2 regions of the Enterococcus sp. DIV0724b genome follow, and region 2 is predicted to be linked to the other one. Evidence: a T-box and tRNA genes for the amino acid it is inferred to sense, from the RefSeq annotation. Region 2 holds a T-box; the other holds one or more tRNA genes.
What was found. The T-box of region 2 lies ahead of pheS (phenylalanine--tRNA ligase subunit alpha). A T-box ahead of a tRNA ligase gene usually reads a tRNA of that ligase, here a tRNA-Phe.
Positions count from the first base shown of each region.

Region 1: it encodes a tRNA-Phe, which carries the amino acid that the T-box ahead of pheS (phenylalanine--tRNA ligase subunit alpha) is inferred to sense. The anticodon was not compared.

Region 1 is NZ_CP172890.1:3,072,447-3,079,606, forward strand. Features, by position in the region: gene IGJ02_RS14240 (beta-glucoside-specific PTS transporter subunit IIABC) at 1-482, opposite strand, end outside; gene licT (BglG family transcription antiterminator LicT) at 638-1,477, opposite strand; tRNA gene IGJ02_RS14250 (tRNA-Glu) at 1,732-1,803, opposite strand; tRNA gene IGJ02_RS14255 (tRNA-Ile) at 1,816-1,889, opposite strand; tRNA gene IGJ02_RS14260 (tRNA-Gly) at 1,902-1,972, opposite strand; tRNA gene IGJ02_RS14265 (tRNA-Phe) at 1,990-2,062, opposite strand; tRNA gene IGJ02_RS14270 (tRNA-Asp) at 2,077-2,150, opposite strand; tRNA gene IGJ02_RS14275 (tRNA-Met) at 2,199-2,272, opposite strand; tRNA gene IGJ02_RS14280 (tRNA-Ser) at 2,398-2,487, opposite strand; tRNA gene IGJ02_RS14285 (tRNA-Glu) at 2,506-2,577, opposite strand; tRNA gene IGJ02_RS14290 (tRNA-Ser) at 2,587-2,674, opposite strand; tRNA gene IGJ02_RS14295 (tRNA-Ile) at 2,693-2,766, opposite strand; tRNA gene IGJ02_RS14300 (tRNA-Gly) at 2,771-2,841, opposite strand; tRNA gene IGJ02_RS14305 (tRNA-Asp) at 2,854-2,927, opposite strand; tRNA gene IGJ02_RS14310 (tRNA-Met) at 2,976-3,049, opposite strand; tRNA gene IGJ02_RS14315 (tRNA-Ser) at 3,175-3,264, opposite strand; tRNA gene IGJ02_RS14320 (tRNA-Ile) at 3,290-3,363, opposite strand; tRNA gene IGJ02_RS14325 (tRNA-Met) at 3,382-3,455, opposite strand; tRNA gene IGJ02_RS14330 (tRNA-Ala) at 3,474-3,546, opposite strand; tRNA gene IGJ02_RS14335 (tRNA-Pro) at 3,557-3,630, opposite strand; tRNA gene IGJ02_RS14340 (tRNA-Arg) at 3,641-3,714, opposite strand; tRNA gene IGJ02_RS14345 (tRNA-Leu) at 3,725-3,810, opposite strand; tRNA gene IGJ02_RS14350 (tRNA-Gly) at 3,825-3,896, opposite strand; tRNA gene IGJ02_RS14355 (tRNA-Thr) at 3,905-3,977, opposite strand; tRNA gene IGJ02_RS14360 (tRNA-Leu) at 4,013-4,094, opposite strand; tRNA gene IGJ02_RS14365 (tRNA-Lys) at 4,107-4,179, opposite strand; tRNA gene IGJ02_RS14370 (tRNA-Val) at 4,186-4,258, opposite strand; rRNA gene rrf (5S ribosomal RNA) at 4,273-4,388, opposite strand; rRNA gene IGJ02_RS14380 (23S ribosomal RNA) at 4,486-7,160, opposite strand, start outside.
Region 2 is NZ_CP172890.1:1,679,563-1,686,722, forward strand. Features, by position in the region: gene IGJ02_RS07720 (PD-(D/E)XK nuclease family protein) at 1-975, shown strand, start outside; gene addA (helicase-exonuclease AddAB subunit AddA) at 968-4,765, shown strand; gene IGJ02_RS07730 (winged helix-turn-helix transcriptional regulator) at 4,831-5,175, shown strand; T-box leader at 5,218-5,427, shown strand; gene pheS (phenylalanine--tRNA ligase subunit alpha) at 5,535-6,581, shown strand; gene pheT (phenylalanine--tRNA ligase subunit beta) at 6,588-7,160, shown strand, end outside.

The sequences.
Region 1 (7,160 bases), 1.4 Mb from region 2:
TAGCCTAAAATAACTGGCATGAAATAGAAGATTGCATCGCCAATACCATTTAACATTGTATATGTCCCAGAAGTAGCGGAATATAATTTCAAGAAAACTAGTAAAGCATTTAGACCTTTTACCATACCAGCTGCAGCTAATGCTCCCAAGAACGGTTGGAAACAGCCACTTAAAATATCGATCAAACGATTGAATAAATTCCCACCAGATGATTCCTGTTCTGCATCTGCTGAAATTCCAGCAATACTTACAACATCTTCATACACAGCTGGGACATGATTCCCAATTACTACTTGATATTGTCCACCGCTTTTCATTACAGTAACGACACCATCCATGTTTTTTAAAACATCGTCATTTGCTTTTGATTCGTCTTTCAATTTAAAACGTAAGCGTGTAATACAGTGTGTCAAGCTATTGATATTTTCCTTTCCGCCTACATTGTTAACAATTTTCTCTGCTAAATCATGATATTTTCCCATTTTTTGTTCCTCCAAAGTTTAGTTTTTTTCAATCCATTACTTTTGAAGGTTTAGCCAACTTAATGTCACTATCCAAGGGGTCTTGCTTTGCGGTTCCTACTCTTCTCCCCACCTTTCGTTCCATTACTAATCTATACTTAGATTTGATAATCTTGTTAACCATTTGTCTGTATAACTCTTGCAATGTGAATAATCAGATACATTTTCTCTTCTTTAGAAATAGTATAGTCATAGCCTTCAGTTAAGAATTTAGAAATTTTATTCACACAATTGTAGGCATTACGATACTTTTTTTTAATTACTTCATATAGTTCCCCATCATCTTCATCATGTAATTCTTTATGATTTAATAAACGATAAGCAAAAAATTTTAAATGAGTACTAAAACGATAAAAATAGACCGAGTCTTCATTAAAAGTAATTTTAAAATGATATTTCACAATATTCGTAATTTCTTGCATAATTTTTGTTAGTTCATAAACATTTCCAACTTCTTCATCCATTTCGGCATTGACTATATGTAAAGCAATAAATCCTGCCTCATCTTCTGGTAGTTGCACATCAAACTTCTCTTTAACCATCTCGACAGCCTTATTCCCAATGATGTATTCATCTGAAAAAAAACGCTTAATATCCCATAATAGAAAGTTCTTCACTTCAATTCCTTGTCTCATACGCTCTAAAGCCGTATGAAGGTGATCTGTTAGAGAAATAAAGATTGTATCATTTAGTCGTCTACCCAGTTTGGTCTTAGCATATGTTATAATTTCATCTGATAATTGCATTACTTCTAAGGGTAATTCTTCCAATAACTCTTGGAATTTCAAAGAAGTATCCTGGTTTGCTAATCGAAATACTTGATCAACTTGTTCTTCTGGAATAAAATCACCTATTTTTCTTTTAAAAGCAATACCACGTCCCATCACGATTTGTTCCTGCTCATTTGTATCCAACGTAATCACAACATTATTATTCAAAATTTTTTGAATAACCATTTTTTCGCTCCCTTCTTCACGCTTATCCCCTTTAATTGTAAAAAAGAAAAACCCAACCTTTCCAAAAAAGAAGAATATCTTCCTCATTGGAAAAATTAGGTTTAGCTTGTATTTAAACAATCACTATCCATCTATTTACTTGTTGTGTACAAGCATAGAATACCCTATTATAATAGCATTGTCAACGTTTTCATTAAATTTATTTTAAAAATAATAAAAAAACATTCAGCACATAGCTAAATGTTTTCAAAGCATGACCCGTACGGGAATCGAACCCGTGATACCGCCGTGAAAGGGCGGTGTCTTAACCGCTTGACCAACGGGCCTTTTAAAAATTATGGGCCTAAATGGACTCGAACCATCGACCTCACGCTTATCAGGCGTGCGCTCTAACCAGCTGAGCTATAGGCCCTTAAAGAAAAAAAGCGGGTGACGAGAATCGAACTCGCGACAACAGCTTGGAAGGCTGTGGTTTTACCACTAAACTACACCCGCATGTTTCTTCTTTCAAATGGCGCAAGACAGAATCGAACTGCCGACACACGGAGCTTCAATCCGTTGCTCTACCAACTGAGCTACTGCGCCAAAAACTAATAAAACGGTCTGGACGGGACTCGAACCCGCGACCTCCTGCGTGACAGGCAGGCATTCTAACCAGCTGAACTACCAAACCAAAATAAATGTATTGCATCACTATATTACATATGCTTTTAAAAAGCAATTGCGGGGGCAGGATTTGAACCTACGACCTTCGGGTTATGAGCCCGACGAGCTACCTGACTGCTCCACCCCGCGATAATTATAGTCTATTGACTATAGAAAGGTGATGATTCTTGGTGATCCCTAGTAAGGTTACTTCTCTCACTATGTTCGCCAAGTATTGATAAGCATCAGTGCTAAAACACTGTGGTTATCAACAAAGGAGGATAAGGGATTCGAACCCTTGCACGGTTTTACCCGCCTGACGGTTTTCAAGACCGTTCCCTTCAGCCGGACTTGGGTAATCCTCCGGAATAAATATTAAAACATGACCCGTACGGGAATCGAACCCGTGATACCGCCGTGAAAGGGCGGTGTCTTAACCGCTTGACCAACGGGCCGCTATGAAACGGAGAAGGAGGGATTTGAACCCTCGCGCCGGTTTCCCGACCTACACCCTTAGCAGGGGCGCCTCTTCAGCCACTTGAGTACTTCCCCAAGAAAAATATTTAAAAATGGGCCTAAATGGACTCGAACCATCGACCTCACGCTTATCAGGCGTGCGCTCTAACCAACTGAGCTATAGGCCCATAAAGCGGGTGACGAGAATCGAACTCGCGACAACAGCTTGGAAGGCTGTGGTTTTACCACTAAACTACACCCGCAATACTTTAAAACGGTCTGGACGGGACTCGAACCCGCGACCTCCTGCGTGACAGGCAGGCATTCTAACCAGCTGAACTACCAAACCAAAATAAATGTATTGCATCACTATATTACATATGCTTTTAAAAAGCAATTGCGGGGGCAGGATTTGAACCTACGACCTTCGGGTTATGAGCCCGACGAGCTACCTGACTGCTCCACCCCGCGATAATTATAGTCTATTGACTATAGAAAGGTGATGATTCTTGGTGATCCCTAGTAAGGTTACTTCTCTCACTATGTTCGCCAAGTATTGATAAGCATCAGTGCTAAAACACTGTGGTTATCAACAAAGGAGGATAAGGGATTCGAACCCTTGCACGGTTTTACCCGCCTGACGGTTTTCAAGACCGTTCCCTTCAGCCGGACTTGGGTAATCCTCCGGAATAAAATAAATTGTCACTACAATGGACCTTGTAGGACTCGAACCTACGACCGGACGGTTATGAGCCGTCTGCTCTAACCAACTGAGCTAAAGGTCCTTGGCTCTTAAAAAGTAATCGCGGCGAAGGGGATCGAACCCCCGACCTCCCGGGTATGAACCGGACGCTCTAGCCAGCTGAGCTACACCGCGAAAATAATAAAGTACTAATGGAGCCTAGCGGGATCGAACCGCTGACCTCCTGCGTGCAAAGCAGGCGCTCTCCCATCTGAGCTAAGGCCCCACAAAATAAATCGGGAAGACAGGATTCGAACCTGCGACCCCTTGGTCCCAAACCAAGTGCTCTACCAAGCTGAGCTACTTCCCGTATTTACAAATGCACCCAAAGGGAGTCGAACCCCTAACCTCTTGATTCGTAGTCAAGCACTCTATCCAGTTGAGCTATGGGTGCTACATTTCTATGCCGAGGACCGGAATCGAACCGGTACGGTGATCACTCACCGCAGGATTTTAAGTCCTGTGCGTCTGCCAGTTCCGCCACCCCGGCGAAAGAACAAGCTAAGCGGAAAACGGGGTTCGAACCCGCGACCCCCACCTTGGCAAGGTGGTGCTCTACCACTGAGCTATTTCCGCAGTCTGGATGCCGGCTAAAGGATTTGAACCCTCGACCCTCTGATTACAAATCAGATGCTCTACCAACTGAGCTAAGCCGGCGTTATAATCGCCTAGTAATAAAACGAGACTAAAAATGCGGGTGAAGGGACTTGAACCCCCACGCCGTAAGGCGCTAGATCCTAAATCTAGTGCGTCTGCCAATTCCGCCACACCCGCAAAATATTCCTATGAGCCGTGCAGGGCTCGAACCTGCGACCCTCTGATTAAAAGTCAGATGCTCTACCAACTGAGCTAACGGCTCAAAAAATGGAGGTTGACGGGATCGAACCGCCGACCCCCTGCTTGTAAGGCAGGTGCTCTCCCAGCTGAGCTAAACCTCCAAGACAACACTTTAGCGTGGCGACGTCCTACTCTCACAAAGGGAAACCCTTCACTACAATCGGCGCTAAGAAGCTTAACTTCTGTGTTCGGCATGGGAACAGGTGTATCCTTCTCGCTATCGCCACCACACTGGGTGTTGTTGCTATTCAATTGAGTGATTATTCACTCAAAACTGGATTGAAGTAATGTAATCAAACAGTCCGAAAAACTTTTTTATTTCGTTTCTTTGGTTAAGTCCTCGACCGATTAGTATTGGTCCGCTCCGTACATCACTGCACTTCCACTTCCAACCTATCTACCTGATCATCTCTCAGGGGTCTTACTTTCTTAAAGAAATGGGAAATCTCATCTTGAGGTGGGCTTCACACTTAGATGCTTTCAGCGTTTATCCCTTCCCTACATAGCTACCCAGCAATGCCCTTGGCAGAACAACTGGTACACCAGCGGTAAGTCCATCCCGGTCCTCTCGTACTAAGGACAGCTCCTCTCAAATTTCCAACGCCCGCGACGGATAGGGACCGAACTGTCTCACGACGTTCTGAACCCAGCTCGCGTGCCGCTTTAATGGGCGAACAGCCCAACCCTTGGGACCGACTACAGCCCCAGGATGCGACGAGCCGACATCGAGGTGCCAAACCTCCCCGTCGATGTGGACTCTTGGGGGAGATAAGCCTGTTATCCCCAGGGTAGCTTTTATCCGTTGAGCGATGGCCCTTCCATGCGGAACCACCGGATCACTAAGCCCGACTTTCGTCCCTGCTCGACTTGTAAGTCTCGCAGTCAAGCTCCCTTCTGCCTTTACACTCTGCGAATGATTTCCAACCATTCTGAGGGAACCTTTGGGCGCCTCCGTTACTCTTTAGGAGGCGACCGCCCCAGTCAAACTGCCCACCTGACACTGTCTCCCACCACGATAAGTGGTGCGGGTTAGAGGGTTCATAACACAAGGGTAGTATCCCACCAGCGCCTCCACCGAAACTAGCGTTCCGGGTTCATCGGCTCCTACCTATCCTGTACATGTGGTACAAACACTCAATATCAAGCTACAGTAAAGCTCCATGGGGTCTTTCCGTCCTGTCGCGGGTAACCTGCATCTTCACAGGTACTAAAATTTCACCGAGTCTCTCGTTGAGACAGTGCCCAAATCGTTACGCCTTTCGTGCGGGTCGGAACTTACCCGACAAGGAATTTCGCTACCTTAGGACCGTTATAGTTACGGCCGCCGTTTACTGGGGCTTCAATTCTGAGCTTCGCCGAAGCTAACCCATCCTCTTAACCTTCCAGCACCGGGCAGGCGTCAGCCCCTATACTTCATCTTTCGATTTTGCAGAGACCTGTGTTTTTGATAAACAGTCGCTTGGGCCTATTCACTGCGGCTGACCGAAGTCAGCACCCCTTCTCCCGAAGTTACGGGGTCATTTTGCCGAGTTCCTTAACGAGAGTTCGCTCGCTCACCTTAGGATACTCTCCTCGACTACCTGTGTCGGTTTACGGTACGGGCAGTTGTTTTCTCACTAGAAGCTTTTCTTGACAGTGTGACATCAGGAACTTCGGTACTATTATTTCCCTCCCCATCACAGCTTGTCCGTATAGAGTAAAGCATTTGACTCTACTCAAGACTTACTGCTTGGACATGCACTTCCAGTCGCATGCATTCCTTAGCCTCCTGCGTCCCTCCATTGCTCAAACAAAAACAACTGGTACAGGAATATCAACCTGTTGTCCATCGCCTACGCCTATCGGCCTCGGCTTAGGTCCCGACTAACCCTGGGCGGACGAGCCTTCCCCAGGAAACCTTAGTCATACGGTGGACGGGATTCTCACCCGTCTTTCGCTACTCATACCGGCATTCTCACTTCTAAGCGCTCCAGCCGTCCTCACGATCGACCTTCAACGCCCTTAGAACGCTCTCCTACCATTACACCAGAGGTGTAATCCACAGCTTCGGTAATATGTTTAGCCCCGGTACATTTTCGGCGCAGGGTCACTCGACTAGTGAGCTATTACGCACTCTTTAAATGGTGGCTGCTTCTGAGCCAACATCCTAGTTGTCTGTGCAACCCCACATCCTTTTCCACTTAACATATATTTTGGGACCTTAGCTGGTGGTCTGGGCTGTTTCCCTTTCGACTACGGATCTTATCACTCGCAGTCTGACTCCCGGATATAAATGAATGGCATTCGGAGTTTATCTGAATTCGGTAACCCGAGATGGGCCCCTAGTCCAAACAGTGCTCTACCTCCATCATTCTTAATTCCGAGGCTAGCCCTAAAGCTATTTCGGAGAGAACCAGCTATCTCCAAGTTCGTTTGGAATTTCTCCGCTACCCACAGCTCATCCCCGCACTTTTCAACGTACGTGGGTTCGGTCCTCCAGTGCGTTTTACCACACCTTCAACCTGGCCATGGGTAGATCACATGGTTTCGGGTCTACGACTACATACTCATTCGCCCTATTCAGACTCGCTTTCGCTGCGGCTCCGGCTCTTCACCTTAACCTCGCATGCAATCGTAACTCGCCGGTTCATTCTACAAAAGGCACGCCATTACCCATTAACGGGCTTTGACTTGTTGTAGGCACACGGTTTCAGGATCTATTTCACTCCCCTTCCGGGGTGCTTTTCACCTTTCCCTCACGGTACTGGTTCACTATCGGTCATTAGGGAGTATTTAGCCTTGCGGGATGGTCCCCGCGGATTCCGACGGAATTTCTCGTGTTCCGCCGTACTCAGGATCCTCCTAGGTGTTGCCAACATTTCGTCTACGGGGCTATTACCCACTTTGGCGAACCTTTCCAGGTTCTTCGACTATCTTGACAGACTACCACAACGGAGTCCTACAACCCCAACAAGCAAGCTTGTTGGTTTGGGCTCTTCCCGTTTCGCTCGCCGCTACTCAGGG
Region 2 (7,160 bases):
CTGACGGATCGAGAAGTTAGCGAGTTCACAGAACAAATTTTGAATACTGTATTCGGCGAAATAAAATTTTCGATTCTCGACACATCTAGCCGAATGAATTATATTCGTTATCAGCTTGGACAAACAATAAAAAAAGTGAGCTGGGCGTTGAAACGTCAAAGCGAACGTAGCGGGATGACGACTGTTCAAACAGAAGTTTTATTTGGTCAGATCGCAAGTCAAAAAGGGATCAAAGGCTTAGAACTTCCCTTGAAAAACGGCGGCAATATTAGTGTTAGAGGGAAAATAGACCGCTTAGATCAATTAGTAACACCAGATTCTTTATATCTAGGAGTCGTTGATTATAAATCTAGCCACAAAAAGTTTAACATTACGGAGGCGTATTATGGATTGGCCATGCAGATGTTGACTTACTTAGACGTTGCGTTGATGGATGCTGTTAATTTAGTTGGTCAGTCGGCTAAACCAGCAGGATCATTTTATCTTCATGTTCATAATCCAATTCTTCCATATGAAACAGAAGATAAAAAAGAGCAGCAGCTTTTAAAGAAATTCCAATTTGATGGGTTGTTATTGAACGATCCAGTTTTGCTTGAAAATCTAGATAAAAGTTTACAGGCCAAACAAAGTTCACTGATTTTCCCAATTGAGGAATCAGCAAAAGAAATTATTAAACCAGGACGTCGTCAAGAAGATAAATTTGTGACAGAACCTGAATTAGGTGCTTTATTAACTCATAACCGCAGCAAGTTCATCGAAGCCGGTAACAAGGTGACGAGTGGAGAAATTGAGTTGAATCCTGCTTATCAAGGAAAAGAACGAATTGCTTGTCGTTTTTGTCCCTTCAGAAGTGTTTGTAACTTTGATGTTATGTTAAAAGAAAATAACTACAATCGAATTGAAACATTATCTAAAAAAGATGTGATGGATCGTTTGATAGAAAATGAGCAGGAAGGAGGAACGAATGATGAGTAAAGTAATTCCTTTACGTCCAGAAAATGAACAATTTACTGATAATCAGTGGCAAGCTGTTTTTGATGGAGACGAAAATATTTTAGTTTCTGCTTCTGCTGGTTCTGGAAAAACCACAGTCCTTGTTCGTAGAGTCATCGAAAAACTTAAAAGTGGTACGGATATCGATCGATTATTGATCGTGACTTATACAGAAGCGGCTGCAAAAGAAATGAAAGAAAGAATTCAAGTTGCTTTGCAAAAAGCAATTACAAATGAAAGTGAGCAAGAGAAAAAACAGCACTTTATCAAACAGTTGTCCTTGCTTCCAACTGCGAATATCAGCACATTGCATGCGTTTTGTTTAACTGTGATCCGACGTTTTTATTATTTGATTGAAATGGATCCTGTGTTTCGCTTGCTGACAGATGAAACGGAAATGCTGCTTTTAAAAGAAGATGTTTGGGATGAACTCAGAGAAAAATTCTATGCTGATAATGAAGAAACCTTTTATCAACTGACGAGTAACTTCTCTAATGACCGTAGTGATGATGGTCTGACTAAGCTAGTCTTTTCATTGTATGAATTTGCCCGTGCTAATCCAGATCCAGACGAATGGCTCGCTCATTTAGCTGATAGTTATCGTGTAGATGGACAGTTAGGTGATTCAGCCTTATTTCAAGAATATTTGAAACCACAAGTCATGGACAGTCTATTACGTTGTGTAGATCGTTATGAAGAGATGATTCGCATGACCGAAGGAGAAGAAAAGTTAGCAAAAATTGCGACACTTGCAAGATACGAAAAAGAATTTGTCGAAACATTTACTAGCCAATTAGCAGACAACGATTTAGAATCTGGCTTTGAAATTTCAAAAACAGTTACCTTTGAACGTTATCCTACTGTGCGAGCAGAAGACTACAAAGAGATAGCTGCCCAAGCGAAAAACTTGCGAGAACAAAATAAGAAAGCAATAAATGATATTATAAGTAATCTCTTTACACTGTCCCCAGAACAAATGAAGGAAATCTTAGAACAATCACAGCCGCTTGTTCAAGAGATGGCTAAAGTTGGAAAAGCATTTATAGATTCTTACAGTAAACAAAAGCTAAGAAAAGGCTTAGTTGATTTCAATGATTTAGAACATTTTACTTTAGCGATCTTAGCAAAAAACGAAGCGGGTGTTTGGTTAGCTAGCGAAGCTTCCAACTATTATCGAGAGAAGTTTGATGAAGTGCTTGTCGATGAATATCAAGATATCAATCGATTGCAAGAGACGATTCTTTACTGGCTAAGAAGACCAACTGCTGAAGAAGGTAACTTATTTATGGTGGGAGATGTTAAGCAATCTATTTATTCTTTCCGCTTGGCTGATCCAACACTTTTTATTGAAAAATATAATCAATACGGGCAAAATAAGGATGGAAAACGAATTGTTCTAGCTGAAAATTTTCGTTCTAGAAAAAATGTTTTAGATTTTACTAATTTGGTTTTTGAACAATTGATGGATGAACGTGTTGGACAAATTGCATACGATGATGCAGCCCAATTGGTTCATGGATTTGACCAGTTTGCTGAGGCTGAAAATTATGATACAGAACTGTTGATTTATGAAAAAAAATCGGAGCAATTGGAAGAAACACTTAAACTAGACGACTCTCAATTAATTCTAGAAGACAAAACCGAAGGCGAATTGCATATGACAGCTCTGAAAATCAGAGAGTTGATTGATAATAAATTTTTGATTTATGACAAATCGACAAAAGAAAATCGACCACTAACCTACAAAGATATCGTACTGTTGACACCTACTAAGAAAAATAATTTGACGATTTTGGAAATATTCAAGTTAGCTGGAATTCCCATTCAAGTGAATGATGCTCAAAATTATTTTCAAGCAACAGAAGTTCAAACGATGGTGGCTCTTTTACAAATCATCGACAATCCGTATCAAGATATTCCACTAGCGGCTGTTTTGCGTTCGCCGATTGTAGGATTGAGAGAAAATGAATTAGTGACGATTCGTTTAGCTGCTAAAAAAAGTTCGTATTACGAAGCATTTTTAACATTTAATCAAACTGATACTGACAATTCACAGCAACAATCATTAAAAGAAAAAACAACAAAATTTGCTGAATGGTTGGAACAATGGCGAGAAATTGCTAGAAGAAATCAATTATCTACGCTGATTTGGCAAATTTATCAAGACACAGCGTATTTAGATTATGTAGGTGGTATGCCTGCTGGTAAACAAAGACAGGCGAACTTATTCGCACTAGTTGATCGTGCAAATAGTTATGAACAAACCAGTTTTCGTGGATTGTTTCAATTTGTTCGTTTTATCGAAAAAATGCAAGAAAAAGATAAAGATTTAGCTGAACCTGTGATTTTGAGCGAAGAAAATGCGGTACGAGTCATGACCATTCATGCTAGTAAAGGCTTAGAGTTTCCAGTAGTTTTCATTTTAGATATGACCAAAGAATTTAATCTTGGTGATCTGAATGAACGCTATATCTTTGATGATCGGCTTGGTGTCGGGATTCGTTATCTAGATCAAACAGACCGAATGCTTTATGAAACGTTACCATTTTTAGCTATCAAACAAGCAAAATTAAAAAAATTACTTTCAGAAGAAATGCGTAAACTATATGTTGCGTTGACGCGTGCTGAGCAAAAACTTTATTTGGTTGGTTCTTATAACAATCAAGAAGCGACGTTTAAAGAGTGGCTGAAAATCGCTGATGTTCAAACAAAAGTGTTACCTAGCGAAAATCGACTGCAAGGAAAGAGCAGTTTAATGAATTGGGTAGGAATGAGCTTGGTTCGACATCAGAAAATGGCTGAGTTTCAAACGGAATTTGTGACTGAAAAAATTGCTGGAATCACACAACATCCGGCTAGCTTCTCCATTTCTTTCATGACCGAAAAAACGATTCAAGAACAGTTTGCAGCACTTCAATTTATTGATACGAGTGCTATAAAGGAAGTTGAAACGAAAAAGAGCGATTCGAAATCCATTGAAAAAGGCTTACGTCGTTTGAATTATGAGTATCCTTATCAACTCTCAACTAAAACGACAAATTACCAATCAGTATCGGAGATCAAGCGTGTTTTTGAAGATCCAGACAATAAAGAAATCGCTAAAATCGAAGTGGATGAAAAAAATACAATTCAACCAACACCAATGATCATTCACAGAATGAGTGAAGGGGAGTTAGGTAAACCTAGATTTATTGAAACCATTCGAAAACCATCTGCAGCAGAAATCGGCACAGCGACTCATTACCTTTTACAATTGTTAGATTTGAAAAATGAACCAACTAAAGAGAGTATCATCCAATTGATTGATGAACTAATTAAAACAAAGATCATCCAAGAAAATGTAGCCAAGCAAATCAATGTGGAGCAAGTTTTATCGTTTTATCAAACAAGTTTAGGGCAACTATTGCTAGAAAATCCAGCAAAAGTTATTCGTGAACAACCATTTTCAATGTTGTTGAAAGCCGAAGAACTGATTAAAGATTATCCGAAAGAAACGCAAGATGATTTATTGATTCACGGAATGATTGATGGTTACGTCGAACAAGAAGAAAGTTGTATTTTATATGATTATAAAACGGATTTTGTCCAAGATATAGAAAATATACAAGAAATCAAAAAAATCATCCAGCGTTATAGAGGTCAATTAAATTTATATCGAAAAGCGCTGGCCCAAGCAACGAGCAAAGAAGTAAATCAAGTATTGTTAGTATTATTGTCAGCTGGGATCATTATTGATATGGACAAAGAACAAATTATAGAAAAAATGAATTAAATTGAAAGCAAATCTACTTACAAATTGTAAGTTGTGTGCTATACTCAGTTCACGAGGTGAGGAAAATGGAGCAAGTAAAAACAACCGAATTTTCATTATGTCCTAAATTTGAAAAAGCATTTGCGATTTTAGGAAAAAAATGGAATGGTTTGATTATTGACGTCTTGTTGGAAAATGGTCCTCAACGATTTGGTGAGTTAAGACAAAAAATACCTGAACTTAGCGATCGAGTGTTAGTAGAACGCTTGAAAGAGCTAGAAGGGGAAGGAATTATCTCAAAAGCGGTTCGCTGTGATGAGAGTAGTCGTCTAGAATATTTCCTCACAAATAAAGGCAAGGACTTACAACAAGCAATGGAACAAATTCAGCATTGGGCAGAAAAGTGGGTTACCGCTGAAGAATGCAGTTGACCTAAGACTTAATTTCTTGTAAACTGTAATCAATTGAATAACAAAAGAACGTTGATGGAAAAGAGTAGTTTGGTTGATACGAAAAGGGAAAACCTGTCTAGGACTGGAAACAGGTTGCGTAATCGAAAAATGAAGTTCACTTCCGGAGTTTGTTTGTTCCAAAAAGAGCAGATCGGTGAAAGCCGTTATAAGAATTGAGTGCATGATTTTTTGTCATGAAGTAGGATGGTAACACGATAGCTCGTTCCTTTATGTAGGAGCGGGCTATCGTTTTTTATATGAACATTTTTAGGTATTTTGTTATTATGTTACTGCTTTTGACTCAATTCAACGATCAAACAAAAGAAAGGAATAGAGAAATGACATTAAAAGCTCAATTAGAAGCATTAAGAGATGAGACATTGACTAAAATTCAACATGTAGCTGATCTTAAGGCTCTAAACCAAATTAGAGTAGAAACGCTAGGTAAAAAAGGCCCAATTACTGAAGTATTGAGAGGGATGAAAGATTTATCTGCGGAAGAACGTCCGGTCGTAGGAGGTTTTGCTAATGAAATTCGCGATTTGTTGACTGAGGCTGTTGAAGCACGCAAAGAAACTCTGGAGACAGCTGCTTTGAATGCTGCTTTAGAACAAGAAACGATTGATGTGACATTACCAGGAAAGCAAATGGTTCATGGTACACGCCACATATTATCTCAAGTAATGGAAGAAATCGAAGATATTTTTGTTGGTATGGGTTATCAAGTTGTTGAAGGATATGAAGTTGAATCGGATCATTATAATTTCGAGCGTATGAACTTGCCTAAAGATCATCCCGCTCGCGATATGCAAGATACCTTTTATATTTCTGACGAAATTTTGATTCGTACGCACACTTCACCTGTTCAAGCTAGAACAATGGAAAAACACGATTTTTCAAAAGGCGCGCTACGTATGATTTCTCCAGGAAAAGTATTTCGCAGAGATACCGATGATGCAACGCATAGCCACCAATTCCATCAAATCGAAGGATTAGTGATCGATAAGAACATTACAATGGGTGACCTTAAAGGAACACTAGAAGTTGTCATGAAAAAAATGTTCGGTGAAGAACGTAAAATTCGCTTGCGTCCGAGTTATTTTCCATTTACTGAGCCATCAGTCGAGGTCGATGTCAGCTGTTTCAAATGCGGCGGTTCCGGCTGTAATGTATGTAAACAAACCGGTTGGATCGAAATTTTAGGTGCTGGTATGGTTCATCCAGACGTGCTGTCAATGTCAGGAATCGATCCAACTGAGTATACTGGTTTTGCCTTTGGCTTAGGGCCGGATCGTGTAGCAATGTTACGTTATGGTGTGAATGATATCCGTAATTTCTATCAAAATGATTTACGTTTCTTAAATCAGTTTAAGGTAAAGGAGTAGTCGACGATGTTAGTTTCTTATAAATGGTTAAGTGAGTATTTAGATCTTTCAAAAATTTCTGCAAAAGAATTATCTGACCAAATGTCTTTGACTGGTATCGAAGTTGAAGGTGTTGAAGTACCAGAAGAAGGCTTGAAAAAAATTGTGGTCGGTGAGGTCAAAGAATGTATTCCTCATCCAAATTCAGATCATCTATCGATCTGCCAAGTGGATATCGGTGAAGAAGAATTATCACAAATCGTTTGTGGTGCACCGAATGTCAAAGTCGGCATCAAAGTGATTGTAGCTTTACCTGGTTCTCGTATTACTGGCAATCAAAAAATCAAAAAAGGTAAAATGCGTGGGGAAGTCTCAAATGGTATGATTTGTTCTTTACAAGAATTGGGTTATTCGGATAGTGTGATTCCAAAAGCTTATTCTGAAGGAATTTATTATATGCCGCAAGAGGCTGTCAATGGTGAGGATGTTTTCTCTTATTTAGACATGGATGACCACATTATCGAATTATCAATCACGCCAAACCGGGCAGATGCATTAAGCATGCGTGGCGTTGCATATGAAGTGGGAGCTATTTACCGT